3 regions of the Paenibacillus hamazuiensis genome follow, and region 3 is predicted to be linked to each of the others. Evidence: riboswitches for the same ligand, from Rfam matches in the RefSeq annotation. Region 3 holds a riboswitch; each other region holds the start of a gene.
What was found. A riboswitch is a leader RNA that binds a small molecule or an ion and turns the genes downstream of it on or off. The one in region 3 is predicted to bind cyclic di-AMP.
Positions count from the first base shown of each region.

Region 1: it holds a riboswitch for cyclic di-AMP, as region 3 does, so the genes downstream of both, MYS68_RS28830 (3D domain-containing protein) here and MYS68_RS18915 (APC family permease) in region 3, are expected to answer to the same signal.
Region 2: it holds a riboswitch for cyclic di-AMP, as region 3 does, so the genes downstream of both, MYS68_RS11560 (CAP domain-containing protein) here and MYS68_RS18915 (APC family permease) in region 3, are expected to answer to the same signal.

Region 1 is NZ_JALRMO010000001.1:6,571,227-6,579,235, reverse strand. It holds gene MYS68_RS28835 (TatD family hydrolase) at 1-417, shown strand, start outside; cyclic di-AMP (ydaO/yuaA leader) riboswitch at 648-812, shown strand; gene MYS68_RS28830 (3D domain-containing protein) at 1,152-2,237, shown strand; gene rnmV (ribonuclease M5) at 2,343-2,888, shown strand; gene rsmA (16S rRNA (adenine(1518)-N(6)/adenine(1519)-N(6))-dimethyltransferase RsmA) at 2,916-3,797, shown strand; gene yabG (sporulation peptidase YabG) at 3,873-4,733, shown strand; gene veg (biofilm formation stimulator Veg) at 4,957-5,232, shown strand; gene MYS68_RS38670 (small, acid-soluble spore protein, alpha/beta type) at 5,364-5,726, shown strand; gene ispE (4-(cytidine 5'-diphospho)-2-C-methyl-D-erythritol kinase) at 6,075-6,929, shown strand; gene purR (pur operon repressor) at 7,062-7,889, shown strand; gene MYS68_RS28790 (RidA family protein) at 7,895-8,009, shown strand, end outside.
Region 2 is NZ_JALRMO010000001.1:2,615,379-2,623,387, forward strand. It holds gene MYS68_RS11540 (CBO0543 family protein) at 1-32, shown strand, start outside; gene MYS68_RS11545 (CBO0543 family protein) at 49-507, shown strand; gene MYS68_RS11550 (alpha/beta hydrolase) at 521-1,429, shown strand; gene MYS68_RS11555 (malate:quinone oxidoreductase) at 1,562-3,079, opposite strand; cyclic di-AMP (ydaO/yuaA leader) riboswitch at 3,394-3,528, shown strand; gene MYS68_RS11560 (CAP domain-containing protein) at 3,535-4,191, shown strand; gene MYS68_RS11565 (FUSC family protein) at 4,263-5,303, opposite strand; gene MYS68_RS11570 (AbfB domain-containing protein) at 5,405-6,775, opposite strand; gene MYS68_RS11575 (hypothetical protein) at 6,911-7,618, opposite strand; gene MYS68_RS11580 (ABC transporter ATP-binding protein) at 7,663-8,009, opposite strand, start outside.
Region 3 is NZ_JALRMO010000001.1:4,349,816-4,357,824, reverse strand. It holds gene MYS68_RS18930 (AI-2E family transporter) at 131-1,207, shown strand; gene MYS68_RS18925 (ArsB/NhaD family transporter) at 1,638-2,915, shown strand; gene MYS68_RS18920 (hypothetical protein) at 2,928-3,221, shown strand; cyclic di-AMP (ydaO/yuaA leader) riboswitch at 3,358-3,511, shown strand; gene MYS68_RS18915 (APC family permease) at 3,619-5,451, shown strand; gene MYS68_RS18910 (alkaline phosphatase family protein) at 5,770-7,713, shown strand.

The DNA of each region.
Region 1 (8,009 bases), 2.2 Mb from region 3:
GCCCGCAAGGTAGGCAAGCCGATCGTCATACATAACCGGGACGCTCATCAGGACATCGTAAAAATCCTGCAGGAAGAGAAGGCCTCCGAAGTCGGAGGAGTGATGCACTGCTTCTCGGGCAGTTGGGAAACGGCCAAGCAATGCCTCGATATGAACTTCTACATTTCGTTCGGCGGGCCGATTACATACAAAAATGCCAAACAGCCAAAAGAAGTGCTCGCCCAGGTGCCGATGGACCGATTGCTCATCGAGACGGATGCCCCGTATTTGACTCCGCATCCTTTTCGAGGAAAGCGCAACGAGACCGGTTATGTGCGTTTGGTTGCCGAAGCCGCTGCCGAAATTAAGGGCATTCCGCTGGAAAATTTGGCTCACGTTACCACGGTAAACGCCATTACATTATTCGGGATTCGTTAAGTTTTTGTGTGGGTAAAGGGTGCCCTTTTTTGTTCGCAATTGAGATATACGGAGAAATAATGAGTATTTGTGGGGTTAACGCCAGAAAAAAGTGGATTATATTCGATCAATTGGCTGAAAATGATCTAATTTTCCAAAAATACGCCTTGATTTGCCGAGTTTGTATGCTTTACAGTTCCGGCGATACGGCGTAAACTACACAATAACAAAACCAAATTACCATTTACCATTTTTCCAGAACGCTGAGTTTCCAAGTGGGAAACGGGGGAACCAATCGGCGGCAAGCCGGTTCATTTTTTTGGGGTGAATCCTGAGCATTCCTCAATGCTTTGGGTAGGGCGACTCTCACGCCCGAATCCGTCAGCTAACCTCGTAAGCGTAACGAGAGAGGTAACGATTGTCGTGTCTGTTTGAATTTGCTTGCAATTTCAAAGTCACGGGAAGAGTCCTCTTTCCTGTGGCTTTTTTGTTGCCATTTTTGGCTATACGATTGAGAGGGTATTTTGTCCATGCCTTTCTAAAGGGCGGACGCCAAGGAGGTGGCGGCTGCAGTTATCCCAAGCGTACACGAGTTGCTGCGGGAAATTCAGTTAAATTATTCACAAAATGCAAAACAAATTTCCATAGTCGCGTCAGATGAAATCATGCGTTACACTCGGGTGGCGGGGCTTTGAAGGAGGACCGAACAAGTGGGCTCAATCCAAACGGAAACCCATGTAAGACGATCATCCAGCATGTCCTTCGCATTGCGATGGAAGCATGAAAACATGAGATCGATTCTCATTGTAGCGGCATTTTCGATCGCTATGACTTTCATGTTCATGATGTTGTTATACGGGACCGCAATCAAGCGGGTTACCGTGGTTGTTAACGGCCAAGAATCCGTTGTCCAGACAAGACAATGGGAACTGAGCCGGCTGCTGGATGAACAAAATATCCAGGTCGGGGAACACGACCGCATTTCCGTTCCGCTTACGGCAAGTCTCAAAAACGGAGACCGGATCGTCATCGACCATACGAAGCCCGTTCAGCTTACGGCGGATGGGGAAACGAAGACGGTATATACGACGGGGCAAACGGTAGAGAGCGCGCTGAAGGATTTGAATATTTCCGTTGGGGAGCTGGATAAAGTGATTCCTGCCGCCGACACCGCGCTTGCGGACAATGCAGCCATTCAAGTGGTGCGTGTGAAGAAAGAAACCGAGGATTTTACCGAAACGATCCCTTACGAAGTGGTTAAAAAGAATGATGCCCAACTGCTCAAGGGCAAAGAGCAGACCGTTCAGGAAGGCCAGGAAGGCGTCGTCCTGAAGACGAAAGAAAAGGTGTACGAAGACGGCAAACTTGTTTCCGAGGAAATTGTCAAAGAAGAAGTACAATCCGAAAGCGTCAATAAAGTGGTGGCCGTCGGCACGAAAAATCCGGTTATTGCCTTATCCGCTTCTTCTCCCAATATGGACGAAGTGACGAAAAGCGGGGTTACATTTGGATATAAGCAAATTGTCAAAAACATGACGTTGACCGCCTACACGGCAAGTGCAGGTGGCAAAAGTGCCAATCATCCGCAATACGGGCTCACCTCGACGGGGACCCGCGTGACGGAAGGGCGTACTATCGCCGTAGACCCGAAGGTCATTCCTCTTGGATGGTGGGTGTATATCGAAGGTCTCGGTTTCCGCAGAGCAGAAGATATCGGCAGCGCAGTAAAGGGGAACATCATCGACGTTTACTTCGATAGCGCCGATTACGCGACAAAATTTGGAACTAAACGCGGATATACCGTGTATATCATCGGTCCGAAGAAGCCGACCGCAGATTAACGGCTGCCGGATTTGGGGTATACTGATGCATATAGATAACGAGAAGTCGGGAAGAGGCTGAGCGCCTCTTCTTTTTCGCTTTGCAGGAGAGGACGAGCATGGGTTATGATCAAGGAAATCATTGTTGTGGAGGGTAAGGACGATACGGCGGCCATTCGGCGGGCCGTGGAGGCGGAAACGATCGAAACCGGCGGATCGGCGATCAATAAGGACGTCATCCAAAGGATTCGGCTGGCTCAGCAGCGCAGGGGAGTCATCGTGTTTACAGACCCGGATCATGCGGGCGAACGGATCCGCAAGATCATAACGGCCAAGGTGCCGGGATGCAAGCATGCTTTCCTGCCGCAGGAGCAGGCGGAGAAGAACGGCGACATCGGGGTGGAAAACGCCTCGCCTGAAGCGATCCGGTATGCCCTCTCGCACGTACGGACCGATTATGAAGCGGGCGGCACGGAAATCAGCTGGAGCGACCTGATCGACGCGGGGCTGATCGTTCACCCCCAGGCGGCGGCCAGAAGGCTGGAAGCCGGCAAGCTGCTCGGCATCGGGTACTGCAACGGGAAGCAGTTTTTCAAACGGTGCCGGATGTTCCAGATTACGAAAGAAGAGTTTGCGGACGCGATGCGCCGGGTATTGGACCAATTTGAGTAAAGAGGGTTACGGATGGAGACGACAAAGCTGAGCGGCGACGAGCTGATCGCTACGCCGAAACGTACGCAGGATTTGATTCGCAAGCATGGGCTTACCTTGAAGAAAAGCTTGGGGCAAAACTTTTTGATCGACCAAAACACACTGCAAAAAATTGTCGGCGCCGCGGAGCTGGACGCTTCGAAGGGAGCTCTGGAGATCGGGCCGGGTATAGGCGCGTTAACCCAGCACTTGGCGGTGAGGGCCGGAAAGGTCGTTGCCGTGGAGATTGACCAGCGGCTTATTCCCATTCTGCAGGAGACGCTGGAGCCTTACCCGAATGCGACGGTAGTTCACGGAGACGTGCTTGAGACGGACCTTGCGAAGCTGTTTGCCGAGAATTTTCAGGGGGTATCCCGGGTCAGCGTGGTTGCCAACCTTCCCTATTACGTGACGACGCCGATCATCATGAAGCTTCTGGAGGACAAGCTGCCGCTGGAGAACATCGTCGTCATGATCCAGAAGGAAGTGGCGGAACGCATGGCGGCCAGACCCGGGAAAAAGGATTACGGAAGCTTGAGCATTGCGGTTCAGTATTACTGCGAGCCGGAGCTTGTCGCCGTCGTGCCGCATACGGTGTTTATCCCGCAGCCGAATGTGGACTCGGCCGTGATTAAACTGAAGGTGCGGGACCGCCCTCCGGTGGAGGTGGCCGATGAGGCGTTTTTCTTCGAGGTCGTTCAAGCGGCTTTCACTCAGCGCCGAAAAACGATATACAATAACCTGGGCAGCCGCTTTTTCACCAAAGAGACTAAAACGGAGCTGGAGAAGCTTTTGCAGCAGCTGGACATAGATCCTTCCCGCCGGGGGGAAACGCTCAGCATCGAGGAATATGCGCGTCTGAGCGGCGCCCTCCGGCAATTTCTCGGGTAAACCCGGGATATAGGAGTAATTTCCCTCACCAAACGCCCACCCTCGCCATAAGATAGACGAGGAGGCGATATGGCCATGAAGCAAGGAGATCTTGTCATCCGAAAGTCTTACGGCGGGGATGTGCTGTTTAAAATACAGGAGTTCCGCTCTACCCATGCGATCCTGAGAGGCGTCGATTACCGGCTTCTCGCCGATTCGCCGGTTGCCGATCTGGAGGTAGCCTCGGGACAGGAGCTCATCCCTTATTATTTATCCAATCATCCGGAGATGAACAAAGCGATGCAGCGGCTTAAATCGCAAATCGCGGAGGTAAACCGGGAAGTCCCAAACCCCGGAGCGATCAGTCAAGGGAGCGTGCCGTCTTACTTCGAGCTCCCCGGGAAGGTGCTTCATTTGGACGGGGATCCGATGTATTTGCGGAAGAGCTTGAGCCTGTACGGCGAGCTCAAGGTTCCGGCGGAAGGATATTATGTGCCCGAAGCGGGTATGGCCGAGGCGCTGTACCGTCTGCTCCCGCAAACGAATCCCGATATCGTCGTCATTACAGGACATGACGGCATTCTCAAGCACCGCAGAAACGATGTGGGCAATCTGAGCAGCTACAAAAACTCCCACAACTTCGTCAATGCGGTGAAAGTGGCCCGCCAATATGAGAAAAACCGCGACACGCTGACGGTCGTCGCAGGCGCCTGCCAATCGCATTTTGAAGCGCTGCTTCAAGCGGGCGCCAACTTTGCCAGCTCTCCCGCCAGAGTGCTCATTCATGCGCTGGATCCGCTATGTATAGCCGCGAAAGTTGCGTATACGTCGGTAAAAGAAACGGTTAACATCAGGGACGTTATCAGCCTCACCAGCAGCGGCCTGGAAGGGCTGGGCGGCATCGAATCGAGAGGAAGCCACCGAATCGGCTTGCCCAAAAGTCCGTATTATGCGTAATTTTCAAACGCCGTAAAGGCGTTTTTCTTTTGTGAAAAATAAGCGATTTTGAATTTTGTGAATTTTTTGTGAACGAAAATAAGGGGTGTTGATGAAAAATAGCGCCATTATAGGCAAAAAGGGCATTGACATCCAGTTTGTCATGCTGCTATAATATTTGTCTTTGTTTGACATACTACCTCTATTGGGTTATAATTAACAAGGAAAGAGGTGGTAGTGGACAATGGCAAAAAATGCGCTGTTGGAAATCAAACGCAGTTTGGAACCTCATGTCGGACAGAAGATTATGTTGCGAGCGAATGGTGGTCGCCGAAAGACGATCGAACGTTCCGGTGTTTTGGAGGAAACCTACCCTTCGGTTTTTATTGTAAAGCTGGATCAAGAGCAAAACGCGTTCAAGCGAGTCTCTTACAGCTATGCTGACATTTTGACGGAATCCGTGGAAGTTACCGTAGTGAATGACGACGGACAACTCCGTATTACGTATATTCAACACTGATGTCAAACGGCCCCCGACCAGGCGGGCCGTTTTCTAATTTCCGGAGTAGCCTTCCCTTGCACCCGAATCGTATGCAAAAAAACGGTTTTTCACATACTAACACCAATTCGACTAAAGGAGGATTACCCACGATGGGACGCAGAAACAGACGCGGCGTAATGTCGGAAAGCTTTAAATATGAGCTGGCGAAAGACTTGGGATTTTACGATACGATTCAAAAAGACGGCTGGGGCGGCATTCGCACGAAGGACGCCGGAAACATGGTTAAGCGGGCGATTCAAATCGCCGAGCAAGCGGCGAAGCAGCAATATGGCCAGCAGACCCCTGCGGGCGGCTTTCAATCGACCCAGACCCCGTACGGCGCCGCCGCTCAGCAATCTCCGCAGCAAGGCGGCTATGTCGCCCGCCAACCTGCAGGACAGCAGGGTTATTCCCGGCAAACCGCTCTTTACAACGGTCAAACCCAACCTCAGCCCCAGTACCCGAGGATTTAACCGGACTGCACGTTTTAGGCTAAAGCATAGCGCTTTAGTCTTTTTTCCGTTCGCAGGATGCGGGCTGGCTCTAACGAAGCGAGTGCTCTGATGGATGCTGGGAAGTTGCTTTGATGGAGGAGTGGAGCGTGGCGGCATAGGATTTTATGCAAGTAAAATCCATGCCGGACAAACGCGAACTAGAAGCGAGCGGCAGCGCATATCGGGCGGGTCCAGGTCGCCCGAGCGCCTGGGGTCCCCCCGGTGGGGGGATTTAGGGGGCGGACGTACCCCAGCGAAAAGATGTATTTGCCTTTGGCATTTGGTATAGTAAAGAAAGTAAGTTTTTGCTGGAAAGAAGGTCGCAGAATGAAAATATACGAAAAAGCGCCGGCCAAAATCAACTTGTCGCTCGACGTGCTGTACAAGAGGGACGACGGCTACCACGAGGTGGAGATGGTGATGACCATGGTCGACCTGGCGGATCGGATCGAGATGCAGGAGCTGCCGCGGGATACGATCATCATCTCCAGCCAGGCCGGATACATACCTTTGGACGAGAAAAATTTGGCGTTTCAAGCTGCGAAGCTGATCAAAGACCGGTACGAGGTGAAGCAGGGGGTTTACATTCATCTTGATAAAAAGATACCGGTCGCCGCCGGGCTGGCGGGCGGAAGCAGCGATGCCGCAGCCACGCTGCGCGGTCTGAATAAGCTGTGGCGGCTGAATATATCAAACGAGGAGCTGAAGAAGCTGGGGGAAGAACTCGGCTCGGACGTACCTTTTTGCGTGACAGGAGGGACGGCCGTGGCCCGCGGGCGCGGGGAAAAGCTGGAGGCGATCGATTCTCCGCCGCAATGCTGGGTCATTCTGGCGAAACCGGCCATCAATGTGTCGACTTCCGAAATATACGGCAAGCTTGTAGCGCGGGACATCCAAAACCATCCCAATACGGCGCTGCTGCTTCAGGCCATTCGTGAAAAAAACTTCGAGCTGCTTTGCGAAAACCTGGGCAATGTGCTCGAAGAAGTGACGATAAAGCTGTATCCCGAGGTGAGGCAGCTAAAGGACGTTATGCAGCGGCTGGGGGCCGACGGCGTGCTGATGTCGGGCAGCGGGCCGACCGTATTCGGGCTTGTTTCCAAGGAGTCGAAGGTGGCGCGAATTTTCAACGGACTTCGCGGATTTTGCAAGGATGTGTATGCGGTGAGGCTGCTCACATAATGTTCACGTTTCGGGCGAATGTGTCAGGTTGATGTTAGAATAATTTTCATGAATATCTTGAATAAATACGGATAAAAATGATATATTTTCATTATAATATTCGGATTTTTTTGGGATCAGGGGGTGCTGACATTGAAAAAATTGAAACGAAGTGCCAGGTTGGTGGAAATGACACAGTATTTGCTGTTTCGCCCCCACACGCTCATTCCGCTCACAACGTTCGCTGACCGATACAATTCCGCGAAATCCTCGATCAGCGAGGATCTGGCGATTATTAAAGAGGTATTCGAAGCCGAGGGTCTCGGCGAGCTGCAAACATTGGCGGGCGCGGCAGGCGGCGTAAAATTCATTCCCCGCATGCCCAAGAGGGCTTCTCTGCAGTTTATCGAGGGTATTTGCCGTCAGCTTGAGCTTCCCGAACGGGTTCTACCCGGCGGGTATTTGTATATGTCGGATATCATGGGGCAGCCGCTTGTTTTGAATGAAATAGGCAAGACGTTTGCGTCGGCGTTCGCCGGACGCGACATCGATGTCGTCATGACGGTGGAAACGAAAGGAATTCCGATCGCTTATGCGACGGCATCGTATTTGAACCTGCCCGTCGTCATTGTCCGCAGAGACAACAAAGTGACGGAAGGCTCCGCGGTCAGCATCAACTACGTGTCCGGCTCGAACAAGCGGATCCAGACGATGTCGCTTGCCCGGAGAGCGTTGAAGGAAGAATCGAAGGTGCTGATCATCGACGACTTTATGCGGGTCGGCGGCACGATCCACGGCATGATGGATCTGCTCGGCGAATTCAAGGCAACCGTGAAAGGCGTCGGCGTTTTTGTGGAGTCGGGAGAAGTCGAGGAACACTTGGTCGAGGAGTATGTTTCTCTGGCCAGGCTGTCCGGAGTCGATTCCAAAACGAGACAAATTACCGTCGTACCCGGAAATTATTTTGACGAAGGAGAATGAACGGCATGAAATTGGAAACGATCGCATCGAATGAGGCGCCGGCGGCAATCGGTCCCTATTCGCAAGCAATGAAAGTCGGCAATTTGATTTTTACCTCCGGACAAATTCCGCTCGGTTTGG
Region 2 (8,009 bases), 1.7 Mb from region 3:
GGCATTTCCGTATTGTCCAAAGAATCTCATAATGCGGAGACTCTAATCATGCTGTTCCTTTATATTTCCGTTATTGTTTTGAATGCAGCTGCATATTGGATACCGAAAAAATTGACCAAACAGGAACTCTATATCACAACGATCTTTGCCTACGTTCTTCAATGGTTAACCGACATGATATTGGATTTGAAATATGACCTTTACGGCTATTTCGGAAAAGGTTTCAACTGGCCTTCTCTGTTGGTCGTATATGGGATTTTCCCTGCCGTTAACATCCTTTATCTGAACTTGTACCCTTACGGCCGAAGCGTCGGGCGTAAAGTGTTATATATTTTCGGTTGGACTGCGTTCACCCTGCTGTATGAAGTGGTTGCCTTGAAAAGCGGATGGTTCTATTACAACGGTTGGAAATTATGGTATTCCGCAATAGCGGATCCGGTGTTATTCGTCATGCTGGGAGTGCATTTAAAGATCATTAGGCGACTGTTCTACGAACGGAACGGGTAATATAAAAAAACGTATGGCTGAAATTCGAACAAGCCGCTATGATTTAAAGGAGGAAGGTGGTTGTTCCATGGAAAAAGAAATGTTTCTGTTTCCGGGCAAAGCTCCGGGATCGGAAAGAGTACAGCTGGAAGAAAAAATTTTTGAAGAACCTTGGGAACATACCTTTAAAAGGGTTGTTCAGGGGGTAACCGCGCCTTCAGTCATCCCCTATGTCCCTGAACAGCCAAATGGAGTTGCCGTTATTGTCATCCCCGGCGGAGGTTACCGGAGGCAGGTACTGAACCTGGAGGGCGCCGATATCGCGAAATGGTTGAATTCCTTCGGGGTCACAGCGTTTGTGTTAAAACATAGAATGCCCGGAGACGGACATGAGCATGCGCTTGACGTACCTTTGCAGGACGGGCAAAGAGCGGTCAGGCTTGTTCGCAGCATGGCCTTTCAATATGGGATAAATCCGGAAAAAGTAGGTGTAATGGGATTTTCCGCAGGAGGGCATCTCGCCTCTGCATTAGGCACCTGTTACGATCGGAAATTTTATGAACCTATCGACTCGGCAGATCAGATCAGTGCCAAACCGGATTTTATGGTTCTGTGTTATCCCTGCATTTCCTTGAACGGCTGGGACGGGAAAGATAAGGACTTCCCTACCCCGCTTATGGAAATGGTGAAAAAGTACAGCACCGATGAACTGGTTACGAAGGATACGCCTACATCCTTTATCATGGTTGCTGACGACGATACTACAACCCCGGCGGAACACAGCGTCAGCTTCTATCTTGCCCTGCGAAAAGCACGTGTCTCTGCGGAGCTGCATGCGTATAAATCGGGAAAACACGGCTTTGGCATGGGTACGACCAAGGGTCCTGTGCAAGGCTGGACTGCGGCATGCAAAAGTTGGCTGGAAACCGTAACCGCCATGTAGGCACTTCTCACATCGATGCAATCAGTTCCTTCAATTTTGACTCGTCTTGGTCTGCAAGGGTCGAAAAAAGCCGACCCTTGGGCCGGCTTCGATGTATAGCTTATTTGCGCAAAAGCTGCACTGTTTCCCTCTTTACGATACGGTTCGGCTTGCCATCTGTACCGGTACTTTTTCACTGAGACCGAGTATCCGCGCTGTTGAAGCATGAATGTCTTGGATAAGTTCCGGGTGTTTCAATAGCGAAATGCCGTAAGAAGGTATCATTTCTTTTATTTTCGGTTCCCACGTTTTTATTTGCTGCGGGAAGCATTTTTTTATAACTTCAAGCATGACGGAAACGGCGGTGGAAGCACCTGGGGAAGCGCCAAGCAAGGCGGCTATCGAGCCGTCGGCAGCGCTGATAACCTCCGTGCCAAATTGCAAAGTTCCTTTGCCGGCAGCCGTATCCTTAATAATTTGCACACGCTGGCCCGCGACCAGCAAATCCCAATCCTCGCTTTTGGCATTCGGTACGAATTCCCGCAGCTCTTCCATACGTTGTTCCTTCGATAACATCACTTGCTTGATCAGGTATGCGGTCAGTGAAGCATTTTTTACGCCTGCCGCCATCATCGTTACGAGATTGTGCGGTTTGACGGAAGTTATCAAATCAAACATCGAACCGAATTTTAAAAATTTTGGCGAGAATCCGGCAAACGGTCCGAATAACAACGATTCCTTGTTGTCGATATATCTTGTATCAAGATGCGGAACAGACATCGGAGGCGCGCCGACCGCTGCCTTGCCATATACTTTGGCATGATGCTGCGCTACGACGTCCGGGTTTTGACACACCATAAATAGTCCGCTAACCGGAAATCCGCCGATTCCTTTTCCTTCCGGGATGCCGGACTTTTGCAGCAGATGCAGGCTTCCTCCGCCGCCGCCGATAAAGACGAATTTTGCCGTATGCCGTTCGACCGCACCGCTGTCGATGTTACGAACTTTCAATTCCCATAAGCCGTCGCTCGTACGTTTAATATCATCCACATTATGTTTGAATTTTATGTCGACATTTTTACTTTTTAAGTGGGCGAACAACATGCGCGTCAAAGCGCCAAAATTGACATCCGTTCCGGATTCGATTCTGGTAGCTGCTATAGGTTTATTCGAGCCCCGGTCCTTCATCATAAGCGGAATCCATTCCTTCAGTTTATCCGGATCGTCGGAAAACTCCATCCCTTGGAACAAGGGATTGCCCGACATCGCCTCAAAACGTTTTTTAAGAAATGCAACGTCTTGTTCCCCTTGTACGAAACTCATATGAGGTAGCGGCATGATAAAATCTTGCGGATTACGAATCAAATTGCTTTTTACCAGATAAGACCAAAACTGCTTGGAAACCTGGTATTCTTCATTCACTTTAACAGCTTTGCTAATATCGATGGTTCCGTCCGACTTTTCCACGGTATAGTTAAGCTCGCACAATGATGCGTGGCCGGTACCCGCATTATTCCATTCGTTAGAGCTTTCCTCTCCTGCGCTTGCAAGCCTCTCAAACACTGTAATTTCCCAGTTCGGTACTAATTCTTTCAGCAGTGACCCTAAAGTTGCGCTCATAATTCCGGCACCAATCAAGATAACGTCTGTTTTAGTTTGTCTGTTGCTCATATTTACCGTCCCATCACGCTAGTATTTGAAGAAAAAAATGGTGGCGCCTGTGCGTAGGCTTCCACAGCAAGCCAGGGTGCGACCAGGTCACACCCCTTTTCCGGCTCTATTTTAACCCTATGGATTAAACACGTCTTTACTATTATATGATAGTTATAAGCCATACGACAAGAAGCGCGACGAAGAAACCTAATTCGAGCAGATTTTACCTATAGAAGTGCTGGAAAGTTTTGATCAATGAAGCTTACGGACAAGCGTGCTACAATGGAACGAACTCAGGCCCAGGGCACCGTTTTGCCTTTATTTGGGGCTGAGTGCTAATAAGGCCGAAGCTTCGTCAGAAAGCGCGGGGGACCCATTTACCGGGGTGAAGCCACTCACCATGGCGGGGTGTTTCCTCTTTGACCCTAATCCGTCAGCTAACCTCGCAGGCCGTAAAAAAAGGAGAGATTCGTATCATGAAGATGAAAAAAGTCATCATCGCGGGTGCGCTTGCACTCAGCATGGTCGTCGGAGCCGGAGCGGCATCCGCGGCATCAACGTACACCGTGACCGGACAGGACACGATGTGGAAAATTGCAGTAAGGCAGGGCATCCCGCTCAGCACACTGATCCGCATGAACCCGCAGGTCGCGAACCCGAACATCATTTGGCCCGGCATGAAGCTGATCGTCCCTGGCACTGCTGCGCAGCCTAGCGCTCCGGGAACCGGGAACTCGGCGGCCCCGTCTTCCTCCTCCCAGTCCGCTTATGCGGATCAAGTCGTCGCTCTCGTCAATCAAGAGCGCGCCAATGCCGGAGTAAAACCGCTCGTTGTCGACCAAGCTTTGGCGGCAATGGCCCTCGATAAAGCCAAAGATATGTACAATAATCATTACTTTGATCATACGTCGCCAACCTACGGCTCCCCGTTCGATATGATGAATTCTTACGGCATCAGCTACACCTACGCGGGCGAAAATATCGCGATGGGCCAGAAGACGCCGCAAGAGGTCATGAACGCCTGGATGAACAGTCCCGGCCATAAGCAAAACATTTTGAGCCCGAATTACACGAAAATCGGGGTCGCCTATTATAATGGCGAGTGGGTGCAGGAGTTCATCGCGAATTAATGAACGTATTCCCAAAACAAAAAAGCAAAGCCAGGCATGCTCATGCAAGCCTGGCTTTGCTTTTTCCATACTTATCCTTCTGAACCGGCCGGTTCATGGTCATCCGTGTCCATGCACTCTACCAGACGATCCAATCGAATCAACTGATACCCGTAATCGTAAATCGCCGCGGCGACGATAAAAAGCCGCAGCGAACCGTCTCTGTCTTCGTTGTAGCAGTTTGTCGCGTGCTTCATGAACGCATCGTTCGCTTCCTTGACAGACGCGGAGTTCCAGCTTTCCGGCTTTACCTTTTCCTCAAATTTGAGCAAAATATGCTCGTTGAACTTAATCAGCTTTTCCAAATGCCGGTCATAGCTCATATCGATGTCCGGTGTCCGCTCCGATTGAAAGTAATGCTCATGTACATCCTCCAGCACCTCGTAGCCTTTCTGCAAACATTGCAGCAGCTGCTTGTACACAACGATCTGACGCGTCCGTCGGTACTTAGCCCGCTTCAGCTTCTTCAGCTCCTCTTCCAGCAGCTTATATTTATCCGTAAGCGAGTGCAGAGCATCCTCCAGCTCCTGCTTTTGTTCCCGAAACACCTTCTCTTTCATCTCATCGGAAATGGCGGTGCGAAGCAGCAAGGACAGCTGATTGAAAACCGAATGGATCTGCTTGTTGAATTGCACCTTCGGATCCGGGGGCATGAATGCAATATTGAGCACAAAAGCCGATAATATCCCGATCATGCTGAGCAGGAAGCGGTTCAGTGCAAATTCCCACTGTCCGGAAGCCTCCATCACCGCCACGACCGTCACCAGCGTCAAACCGACGGACTCTCCCATCCCGATTTTCATACAGAGCATGATGACGAGGATGCAGACGACGCCGATGGCGATCGGCTCCTTTGAGAAATACGTTCCGGCCAGCAGCGCAATAACGGCGCCGAGCGTGTTCGTCTGCACCTGCTCGAGGAAATGCCGCCAAGACCGGTATATCGAGGGCTGCAGCGCGAAAATGGCCGCCACCGCGGCAATCACCGGCGGGGAAAAATGAAGCCATGTGCTGACGTACAGGGACAGCGTGACAGCGATTCCTGTCTTGAGCATGCGGGCTCCGAATGTCATGGTGTCCCCTCCTTGGACTGTTTGTACTTTTCATATTGTACCAGAGGAAGAGAACCAATCCAATCGATAGTTACGGCTGGATGGATGAAAAACCGGAACTATTATCGTATGATGAAAGTTGCATCTCTGCGGTCCAAATCGCTGGAAACCGCTTCGCTATAAAGCAAGCTATTGCGATGTCTGATGTATCTGCCGGGGAAATTATAGGATTCGAAGGATGCCAGATTGCTGTCGGCAAGCCCCGGTACTTTATAGAAGGTTGCATCGGCCAGGTACAAAGCATTGTTGCTGTACGGTTCCCGCCATATCTCCCCGTTCTTGTGGCGCAGAAATTCACCCGGGAAATTTACGGACTCGAAAGAAATGGCGTTCGGATCCGCCAAGCCCTTCACGATTCTCCATTCCGCATCGGCGGCAGGGCTGACTCCGGAATCGATTCTCCCCCTGCCGCTCGCGTGGCGGATAAAGGCGTCGCTGATGTTGGAAGCTTCTATCCGATTAACCTTTCCGGCTGTGAACGGATTCTTCGTATAGGTCGTGCTGAAATTGCCCAGATTGCTGAAATAATTGGAAATCAGGCTAGCCGGATCCAGGGCCAAGTAACCGCGCGGCACTTTGTCGTCCTTGTCGTCATAGCCCCATGAAGCATTGGCCATATTGGGCCCCTGCCCGTTGTCTCCATAGTGCGTCCCCCACAGCGCAAAGGTTTGCGGATCAAAACGATGGTCCCAAAGACCTTGCGGCGCAAAAATGTCTACAAGCTGATACTTAACGTCCCGGTCATTCCCGCCGGAAGGAACTTCACCTGTGGTTTTGCTCGGATAGTAAAGCAGGACATCCGTATTGGTATAAAGATTCCCATCCCAAGCTTTAATCCCGTGTCCCTTGGCTTCCTGAAAAATGACCGGATGGTCGTAGCCGTCGTACGGCAGCATACGTACGGTGCCGTCGATGGTCTCTTGACCGTTCTTCAGGGGACTCCCGGCAGGGGTGAAGGAGAAGAAATCGGTATGGGATACGGTGACCATGGCTTCCAGAGTGCCGTAATCGGAACCGTCCTTGCGAACCGACAGAAGAATGCCCTCCGAATCGTTCTCGTGTTGGTCCAACCCGAAGAAATCGACATCCGTCCAATCCCGCGGGTGGAAATAATTGTATCCGATGAACCAGTGAGTGCTTGTTTCAACTACGGAATAGTAGGCTTTGCCGATGAGCCGATTATGATCAACATGAAGGTTTTCCCAGTTGTTCAGCGTATTCCAGTCACCGTCATAATCAACGGCGGTCAAATAATCCGCCTCATAATCGCTGCTGTCCGTATCATGATAATTCAAAGGGGCCCAGCGGTACGCAAGGTCCAGGTCGCTGACGGCAGCGTGAGCATTTTTCGGCAGCGCCACAGCCCCCGGGAACAACAAAGTTAGCATAAGTACAACCAAGGCAAAATTTCTAAACATAACATTTAATTTCATGCTTGAATTCACTCCTTTTCCATAAAAAGGTTGTTTTATGCCTTAGCCAAGATGAAGCATAACGAGTCGTCGCAGCATCGTGAAGCTTAAGCCCTTACAATACCAGCGGGCATCACCCCCTTTCACGGCGAATCGTTACTTGGAGTTTGCGGCAGCCCCTCCGCTTATGATCTCATCCTCGCAGCCCAGCTCCCGCAAACAATCCAGAATGCGAACCGGAATATTTCGCCATAGCTCCGGCCAACTTACGTACAAACTATCTTCAAGTACGTATTTGTTGAAAATCATCGAAGGGATAAAAGCTTTTGTGCGCAAATATTGCTCTACCCGCCGATTAATCAAGGGGGTCGATTCGAGTCTCCCTTTGAGCACATCGGTAATGATCATACCGTGAGTTCCGGCATCTCTAGAGGTGCAGGTAACGAGATTGGGCAGTAATTGAAAGTAATCCGGATGAGGCATAAAAGCATGCTTTCCGGGCTGCGAGTACAGCTTCACCTGATTCCCTTCCAAATTGCTGCGGTCCTTAAGCAAACCTTTGAAAAAGCTTCCGTGGAAGCTGGCCTCGCAGTCCAGCACCTCGCCGCTCTCCCCTACATAAATCCACACATGCTCCAATTCGTAAAGATGCTGAATATCATAATCCCAGTAGATGGCGTACTCCATGATCGTCCTCAGGGGCGCACCGTCCCATTCAAACACCCTGCGAAAGGAGGCTGAAGCTTCGCCGGGTACATAATGGGAAATGCCGACCATGACCGGGAAGAAAGGTTCCCTTTCGTCGAAGTAAATCAAGGGGGCGTATGTTTTCGCCAATTCAAAATTGATTTCCATAGAGTTCATACGGATCTTCCTCTCTTTGAGAATAATCGTTTCTCGTATACCGTTTATACTCCCCTTAGCTGCAGCTCGGAAGCGAAGTGACAGGCTGCATAATGCCCGGGGGCGATCTCCTGCAGTTCCGGCGCGCTGACCGCGCATTGCTCTTTCCGATAAGGGCATCGGGTATGAAAGGCACAGCCTGAAGGGGGGTTCGCCGGATTCGGCACCTCGCCCTTTAAGATGATCCGCTCATTTTTCACACCCGGTTCAGGCTTCGGTACGGCGGACAGCAAAGCTTCGGTGTACGGATGCTTCGGCGCGGCATATAGAGAATCGGTATTAGCCAGCTCTACGATTTTTCCCAGGTACATGACTCCTACGCGGCTTGAAATATGCTCGACGACAGATAAAT
Region 3 (8,009 bases):
TCGTGATTCCTACACCATTCATTTCTATTTCCTGTCCTGCTTAATTATGCTTCGAATGGATTAATTCCTACAGGTTGTACATATACTGTACAAGTGTAGCAGATTTCGGCATGGCGGGGAGGTAACGCGGATGGACCGCTTTTTGAAAAACAATACATTCGTCGTTATGGTATACGTGCTGCTTGGCCTGCTCATCCTTTACATGCTGCTGCAAATCAAACCGATCATCGTAGCGGTCTACGGATTTTTGAAAGAAATTTTGGCGCCCTTCATCATCGCGATGATCATTTCGTATGTGCTGAACCCGGTTGTCACATTGCTGGGTTCGCGCAAAGTGCCGAGGACGATCGCGGTGCTGCTCATTTACGCCGTCTTCATTACGTCCACGACGGTCGTGTTGATGAACATGATCCCGATGTTCATGAACCAGCTGCAGCAGCTCAACAACAGCTTGCCGCAAATGGCGATGAAAGCGCAGAGCCTCGTGGACGGGCTGAACGACTTCGAGTTTTTGCCGGACAGCGTCCGTACGGGCATCAACAATTCGCTGGCGAAGCTGGAGCACGGCATCAGTCTCGCGATTTCCAAATCGATCGACGGGATCGGCAGCACCATCAATATGCTCTTTATTGCTTTTATCGTCCCATTTTTGGCTTTTTACATATTAAAAGATTTCCAATTGATCGAAAAAGCGGTGCTTGCCATCGTTCCGAAGCAGCACCGCAAAAATACGACAAAGCTGCTCGTCGACATCGACACGGCGCTTGGTCATTACATCCGCGGCCAGTTTCTCGTATGCGCGATCGTCGGGTCGTGTGCTTACCTCGGTTATTGGCTGATCGATATGCCTTACCCGCTGCTGCTTGCGGCGGTTGTCGCGATTTTTAATATCATCCCTTATTTGGGACCGTTTTTCGGGGCGGCTCCGGCGATCATCATGGCATCCACCATTTCGCTGAAAATGGTTATGCTCGTGGCGTTCGTCAATTTGGTGTGCCAGGTGTTGGAAGGCAATGTGATTTCGCCTCAGGTGGTGGGGCGGTCGCTGCACATGCACCCGCTGATTATCATTTTCGCCCTGCTCGTCGGCGGGGAGCTGGCCGGAGTGATCGGGCTCATTTTGGCGGTGCCGTTTTTCGCCGTGATGAAAGTTATTTTGCAGCATGTGTTTTTGTACTATGTGCATAGACAACCACCCCCTAAATAGAGCGGAGCACCCCCTAAATAGAGCGACACCCCCTAAATCCCCCTTAAGGGGGACCCCAGGCGCTCGGGCGCCCTGGACCCGCCCGTAGGAGGTAATGCTCGCTGCTAGTTCGCGCCTGCCCGGCATCGATTTTTCGCCTGCGGCTCAAAAAATCGGATGCCCGACACGCTTTACTTTTGGAGCGATGATGTGGGGAGGTAATGCGTGCGGCGGGCTCGCGTCTGCCTGGCATGGTTTGCTGGCGCAAACCTGTGCCCGGCACGCTTTACGGGCGGCAGCTTTTAAAAAAATGAAACCATTCCCGGTTTTATCCGTATGAATATAAGGTTGCGCAGCACAACTACAAGTGAATAAGTTTTTGGTTTTTGGAGGAGCCTGTCACCAAGGGCTCCTCTTTGTCATTTTTAGGGATGAGAAAGGATGTAAACGGATGGAACAACAGGCATTGCTAGCAATCGGTATTTTTCTTGTTATTTATGGACTCATCGTTTCGGAGAAGATTCACCGGACCATAGTCGCGATGATCGGCGGCCTACTGATGGTCGTGCTGGGCATCGTTCCGCAGGAGGAGGCGCTGCATCACATCGATTTCAATACGCTCGGGCTGCTCATCGGCATGATGGTGATCGTCAGTATAACGGCGGATACGGGGGTATTCAAATACATCGGCGTCTGGTCGGCGAAAAAAGTGAAGGGCGATCCGGTGCGCCTCCTTATCGCTCTAGGCTTGGTAACGGCCGTCGGCTCGGCGTTTCTCGACAATGTCACGACCGTGCTGCTGATGGTGCCGGTGACCTTCAGCATTACCCGGCAGCTGCAGGTGAATCCGGTGCCGTACCTGATCTCGCAGATCATGGCTTCCAACATCGGGGGCACCGCAACGCTGATCGGAGATCCGCCGAATATTATGATCGGCAGCGCGGTGAAGGAACTGACCTTCATGGCGTTTATCCATAACCTGAGCCTGATTGCCTTCCTCATTTTATTCGCGACAATTCCGCTGTTGGTCTGGATTTACCGCAAGCAGCTTAAGACGACGGAGGAGCTGAGGCTGAGCGTCATGGATCTCGACGAGAAGGCGGAGATTACCGACCCGAAGCTGCTCAGGAAGTGCCTCGCCGTATTGGGACTTACGATCGGCGGATTTTTCGTGCATCAGATCGTTCATCTGGAATCCGCAACCGTCGCTTTGGCCGGCGCCTTTCTGCTGCTGCTGCTCACCGGCGAGCACCATATGGAGGAAGCGCTCGCCAAAGTCGAGTGGACGACGATCTTTTTCTTCGTCGGTTTGTTTGTCCTCGTCGGAGGTTTGATTGAAACCGGGGTCATCGCGAAGCTGGCGCAGTATGCGATCGATGTCACCGGAGGCGATGTGGCCAAAGCGTCATTCCTGATTTTGTGGATGAGCGCGATTGCTTCGGCATTTTTGGACAATATCCCTTTTGTGGCGACGATGATTCCGATGATTCAGGAGATGGGGCTGATGGGGGTCGACCGCCTGGAGCCGTTGTGGTGGAGCCTGGCGCTCGGCGCATGTCTCGGCGGGAACGGCACGCTGATCGGGGCCAGCGCGAATTTGATCGTAGCCGGTTTGTCCTCCAAGGAAGGGCACCCGATTTCGTTTATGACCTACCTGAAGATCGGCTTCCCGCTTATGATTATGTCGATTGTGATCGCTAATCTGTATATTCTTATCCGATATTTGTGAGGTGGCGATGCTATGATCTCATACGATTATGACAAGAAATGCCTGGAGATTTCGGAAAAAAGTAACGGTCCCGACACGGAGTTTCGCATTCGGATTTTATCTCAAGACCAGGACGGGCAGGAAGCGGCTCAGGCGCTTAAGAAAATTCGCTACGATTTCGAGCGGAACGACGTGCTGACCGATGTTTTGTTTTACGTTCACCCGAATCGCGATTACCAAATTATCGTGCGGAAGGACTATTATTTGGACTTCATGCTCAGCTTATTTAAATACGGCCTTTTGTCACAAATCAGCCATAATTCGTGAGAGAATGCAAGCAAAGGTGAGAGCAAAAGCTATGTAAGCGTTATTTTCAGCCGCCGTGAATAACGCCAACGTCAAGCTGATCTTTTTCCTGTTTTACTTTCCTTCATACGGGGAGTAAACTTCATTTTGCAACTGAATATGAAAAACGCTGAATTTTCCCTGAAACCATTCGGGAAAAGCGGGGGAACCAAACGAAATATGGGGTGAATCGGGCGTCATCCGCGCCCGTAGAGCTGCTTCTCACGGCTCGAATCCGACAGCTAACCTCGTAAGCGCTCGTGGGAAGGATAGAACAACCGGTGACAAAAACACAAGGTGCTACCCTTGTGTTTTTTTGTTGTGCGCTCATCCTGCAGCGATATTCAGGCAACGATAACAGGAAAAAGGATTGGATGAGATGACTGAGTATACGTTGAAAAGGCTGTTATTCGGAAAACCGCTTAAGACCAGCGAGCTAGAATCGGAAAAAATGCCGGTTTGGAAGGCGCTGCCGATCCTGTCGTCGGATGCGCTCTCCTCCGTGGCTTACGGCACGGAGCAAATATTGCTGGAGCTGGCCACCGTCGGGATCGCCGCGTTTTATTTTTCGCTGCCCGTGGCGATCTCGATCATTTTGCTGATCGGCATTCTGGTAATGAGCTACCGTCAGGTGATCGAAGCGTATCCGCAGGGCGGCGGCGCCTATATGGTCGCCAAGGAAAACTTGGGTATGACATGGGGACGCCTGACAGGGGTGTCGCTGCTGATCGACTATACGCTGACGGTAGCCGTCTCGATATCGGCCGGCGTTCAGGCGATTACCTCCGCTTTTCCGCAGGCGGTGCCTTACATCGTCGAAATCACCCTTTTGCTCGTATGGCTCATGGTATGGCTGAACCTTCGAGGCACCTCCGAATCCGGCAGCGTGTTCGCCCTGCCGACTTATTTCTTTATCGGCTGCGTGCTGCTGCTGCTCGGCAAAGGCGCCTGGGACCTTGTCACCGGCGCCGAAGCGGTATCGACGGAACTGGCGGTGCCTGAGGTAATGCCGCAGGGGTTGACGCTGTTTGTTCTGCTGAAAGCTTTCTCCTCGGGCTGCTCCGCTGTGACCGGGATCGAGGCGATTTCCGATGCGGTGCCTCATTTCCGCACGCCTTCGACAACCAACGCCAAGCGCACGCTCGTATCGCTCGGAGCGCTGCTGTCGGTCGTCTTCGGCGGTATCACTCTACTGACGCTCGCCTACGGCATAGCCCCGGATCCGCAGGGACATACGTCGGTGCTGTCGATGGTGACGGAGCATGCATTTGGCCGCGGCACGGTGTATTATGCGACGCAGTTCGCGACCATGCTGATTTTGACGTTGGCGGCGAACACCAGCTTTAACGGGTTTCCGATACTGGCGTCGATCATGGCGACGGACAAAAACTTCCCGCGCATGTTCGCCAATCGCGGGGACCGGCTTTCCTACAACTACGGCATCGTGACGCTCGGCATATTGGCCAGTATATTGCTGATTATCTTCGGCGGCAAAACCGATGCGCTGATTCCGCTGTATGCGATCGGGGTGTTTCTCTCCTTTACGCTGGCGCAAAGCGGACTTGTCCGAAAATGGTTCACGGAAAGGCCTAAGGGCTGGCGGCGCAAGCTGACGATCAACGGAGTCGGAGCGCTGTTGTCGCTTGTCGTGCTCATTATTTTCAGCGTCACCAAATTCGCCGAAGGCGCCTGGATCGTTATTTTCATTACGCCGATCCTGCTTATTTTTATTACGAAAATATACCGCCATTATGAGGATCTTGCCGCGGAACTGCGCATATGTCTGGACGACCCGGTTCCGCAAAAGGAATCGGTCATCATTATTCCGATCGCCGGCATTCACCGGGTCGTGCAAACAACGATCGCCTATGCCAAATCGCTTTCGCCGAATGTGATCGCCTTTTATGTGGCGTTTAACGACGAGGATGAAAAGAAGATGGAGGAGAAATGGGAAAAATGGAATCCGGGCGTGCGGCTTGTCATCTTTAAATCCCGTTACCGCGCGATCATTAAGCCGCTTATCGAATTTGCGGACAGAATCGATTCGCACGTCAGCGAAAGACAGACCGTCATGGTGCTGCTCCCCGAATTCATTACTCGCAAATGGTGGCACAGGCTGCTGCACAACCAGTCGGCGCGGCGCATCCGGTCGAAGCTGCTGAAACGCAAAGATATGATCGTCGCTACGGTTCCCTACCATTTGCATGATTAAACCGGCATCCTGCAGCACGGCGTTATTTTCCGGCGAAAAAGAGAAGCCCCTTCTGCCATCAGGCGGAAGGGGCTTCGTCTTGAGGTTTTGAGGTTGGGATTCCATGTTCATCCGCTTTGGCAAGCAGAATGATGAGGTTGGCTGTTGGTAATGAAAATCATTATCAATTGATGATTTTATTTTAATATGGATGAGAATCATTGTCAATAGGAAAATCACATTACTTTTCCGGTTCGTTAGTGTCTCCCCACGTCAGGGAAATATGTGATATACTGGCGTTATTATCCTGTTTACTGGGTAGAAACGGAGCAATTTCTGATGAAGCAAGCATTGATGCCGGCACCCGCTTCGGCGGGATACAAAGATCTTCTGCGCGAAGGAAAGCTTTTTACGCCGATTTTCGCAACCGCCGTTTTTTTGCTTTACCATATGCCTGACTTCGGGCTGGGATCGTTTTGGAAAGCGGCGGGACTCGGTTTTCTAGGCCTCTTTCCGTTATTCGCAGCTTACTATATATTCGATTTTCCGCTGTTTTTGCGGAACTACTTATGGATTCCGCTGGCCGCTTTTTTGCTCATATGGCAGGCAACCGTCGTTTCATTGGCTGCTTTGACCGTCGTGCTTTATTTATTGTTTGTCGCGTTGTTTTACGCGCCTTCACGTTCACGTCTGCAGAGCCGTTCCTTAAGGCCGAATGTGCTGCACCTGTGGAAGCTCGCTTTGAAAAACAGCGATTCGACAAGCGGAAACGTCCAGGAGCAGCTGCCCAAATGTTTGCTGCTGGTTATGCTGTGGGACAAGTTCGCCGAATTCGGCGTTCAAGGACATACCGATTCGGGCGGCCGTCTGGCGCTCGTCGGATTTGCGCTTTGCATCGCCGTATACGGCTGGGCGATTCACCGGTATTTGTTCGACTGGAAGCCCGCCGAATCAAACGGGCCTACCCGCGGGCGCTTCCCGGCAGGCGGCGCGGCGATGGCCAAAAAGGTGATCGTCATCGTCATCGGCGGTTTGCGCAAGGAAAGCTTTGCTTCGGCGGAGACGCCTTTCCTCGACTACTTATGTGAAAACGGTACGGAGTACACACATATGCAAACGGTCTATCCGGCTCGCAGCACCGTCAGCTTCACGTCGATGCTGACCGGAACTTACCCGCGCGAGCACGGGGGCGGGACGGGCCTAATGAACAAGATAGGCCTTCGCGAGGAAACGATTTTCGATGCGCTGCGCAAGGTTGGAAAGATCGGGCTGCTCGTCGGAAGCGCTCCATGGCTGAACTCGCTGGGCGAAGATGGCGAACAGGCGGCTGCGGGGCGGCATAACGGCAGTGCGGACCGCAGCGTTATCGCACGGGCCAAACGTATCATGACGGAGCAATCTCCCGAACTGCTGGTCGTTCATTTGACCGAAGCGGAGCTTGCCGGGTACCGCAGCGGCATATCATCTGACGAATATGTGCAAAAAATCGAAGAAACCGACGAGCTCGCCGAAGAGTTCGTTCATTGGCTGAAAAACCGGGGTTATTTGCGGGACAGCGTGCTCGTCGTTTGCTCCGACCGCGGGCTATCGGAAGGCTTCGGCGGGCATGGCCATATGGATGAAAACGAACGGTTCGTGCCGTTTTTCCTGTTCGGTCCGCGCATCAAGCGGGGGCTGAAGGTGGGTACGTCGTTTTCGCTCATTTCGCTCGCTCCGACCGCGGCATATTTGCTCGGAGCGCCTTATCCGGGGCGAAGCCGGGGGGACGTGCTGGCCGAGGGCATGGATATGACGGAACGATGGGAGTTGGAAAGGCCGGCAAAGGCGGCGGCGAAAGCGGCGCCAAGGGTGCAGACGGAGGAAACGGAAGACGATGTCCCTGTGCGCATCGCGGCGGAAGAGCCTCGCGGAGCGCAGCCGGCTGAGTTCGCCGAACGGCCGGTTCCCGCATGGAAAGCGGCGGTGAAGCCGGCGGATTCGGCGGAGCCGGAAATCGCTGCCGCGCTGGCGGAGGAGACCGCGCCGGAACCGGCGGAACTGGCCGAACCGGACGGCGAAACCGTGCCGGAGCCGGCCCGGGCTGCCGAAACGCCGGAACCGGCCGCAAGGAAGGAACCGGAAGCGACTTCGGCGCCTGAAGCAAAATGGGAGTCGCTTGTGGCGAATCCGCAGGAGCTCACTTCGCCGACGGGCTGGAAACGGCCTAGAGCCGATTATGTGCCGCGCAAAGTGAAAATCGCTCCTCCCGACGAAGAACGTACGGACGATGAACACCAAAGTTGACATCGCTTCGCCGTAAGCTTATAATTTCCTGTAATAACCGTGATTTATATGAAAAGCGTTGAAGAAAACAAGTAAGCCATAGACCGTTAGGCAGAGACGAGGTTTTGGCCGGAATTCGTCCGTAAGGATGCCAGCCAGCTGCGAGAACCTCGCTAATGAAGGATGGCCGAAGCTCTTTCGGAGCGCGGATGCAGCAAACATTCGCCGGCCGGACCCGTTAACGTCCGCAAGAGGAGATTGCGCTTAACCGTACGAGGCGCGCAATAACCAGGGTGGTACCGCGAAACTGATTCGTC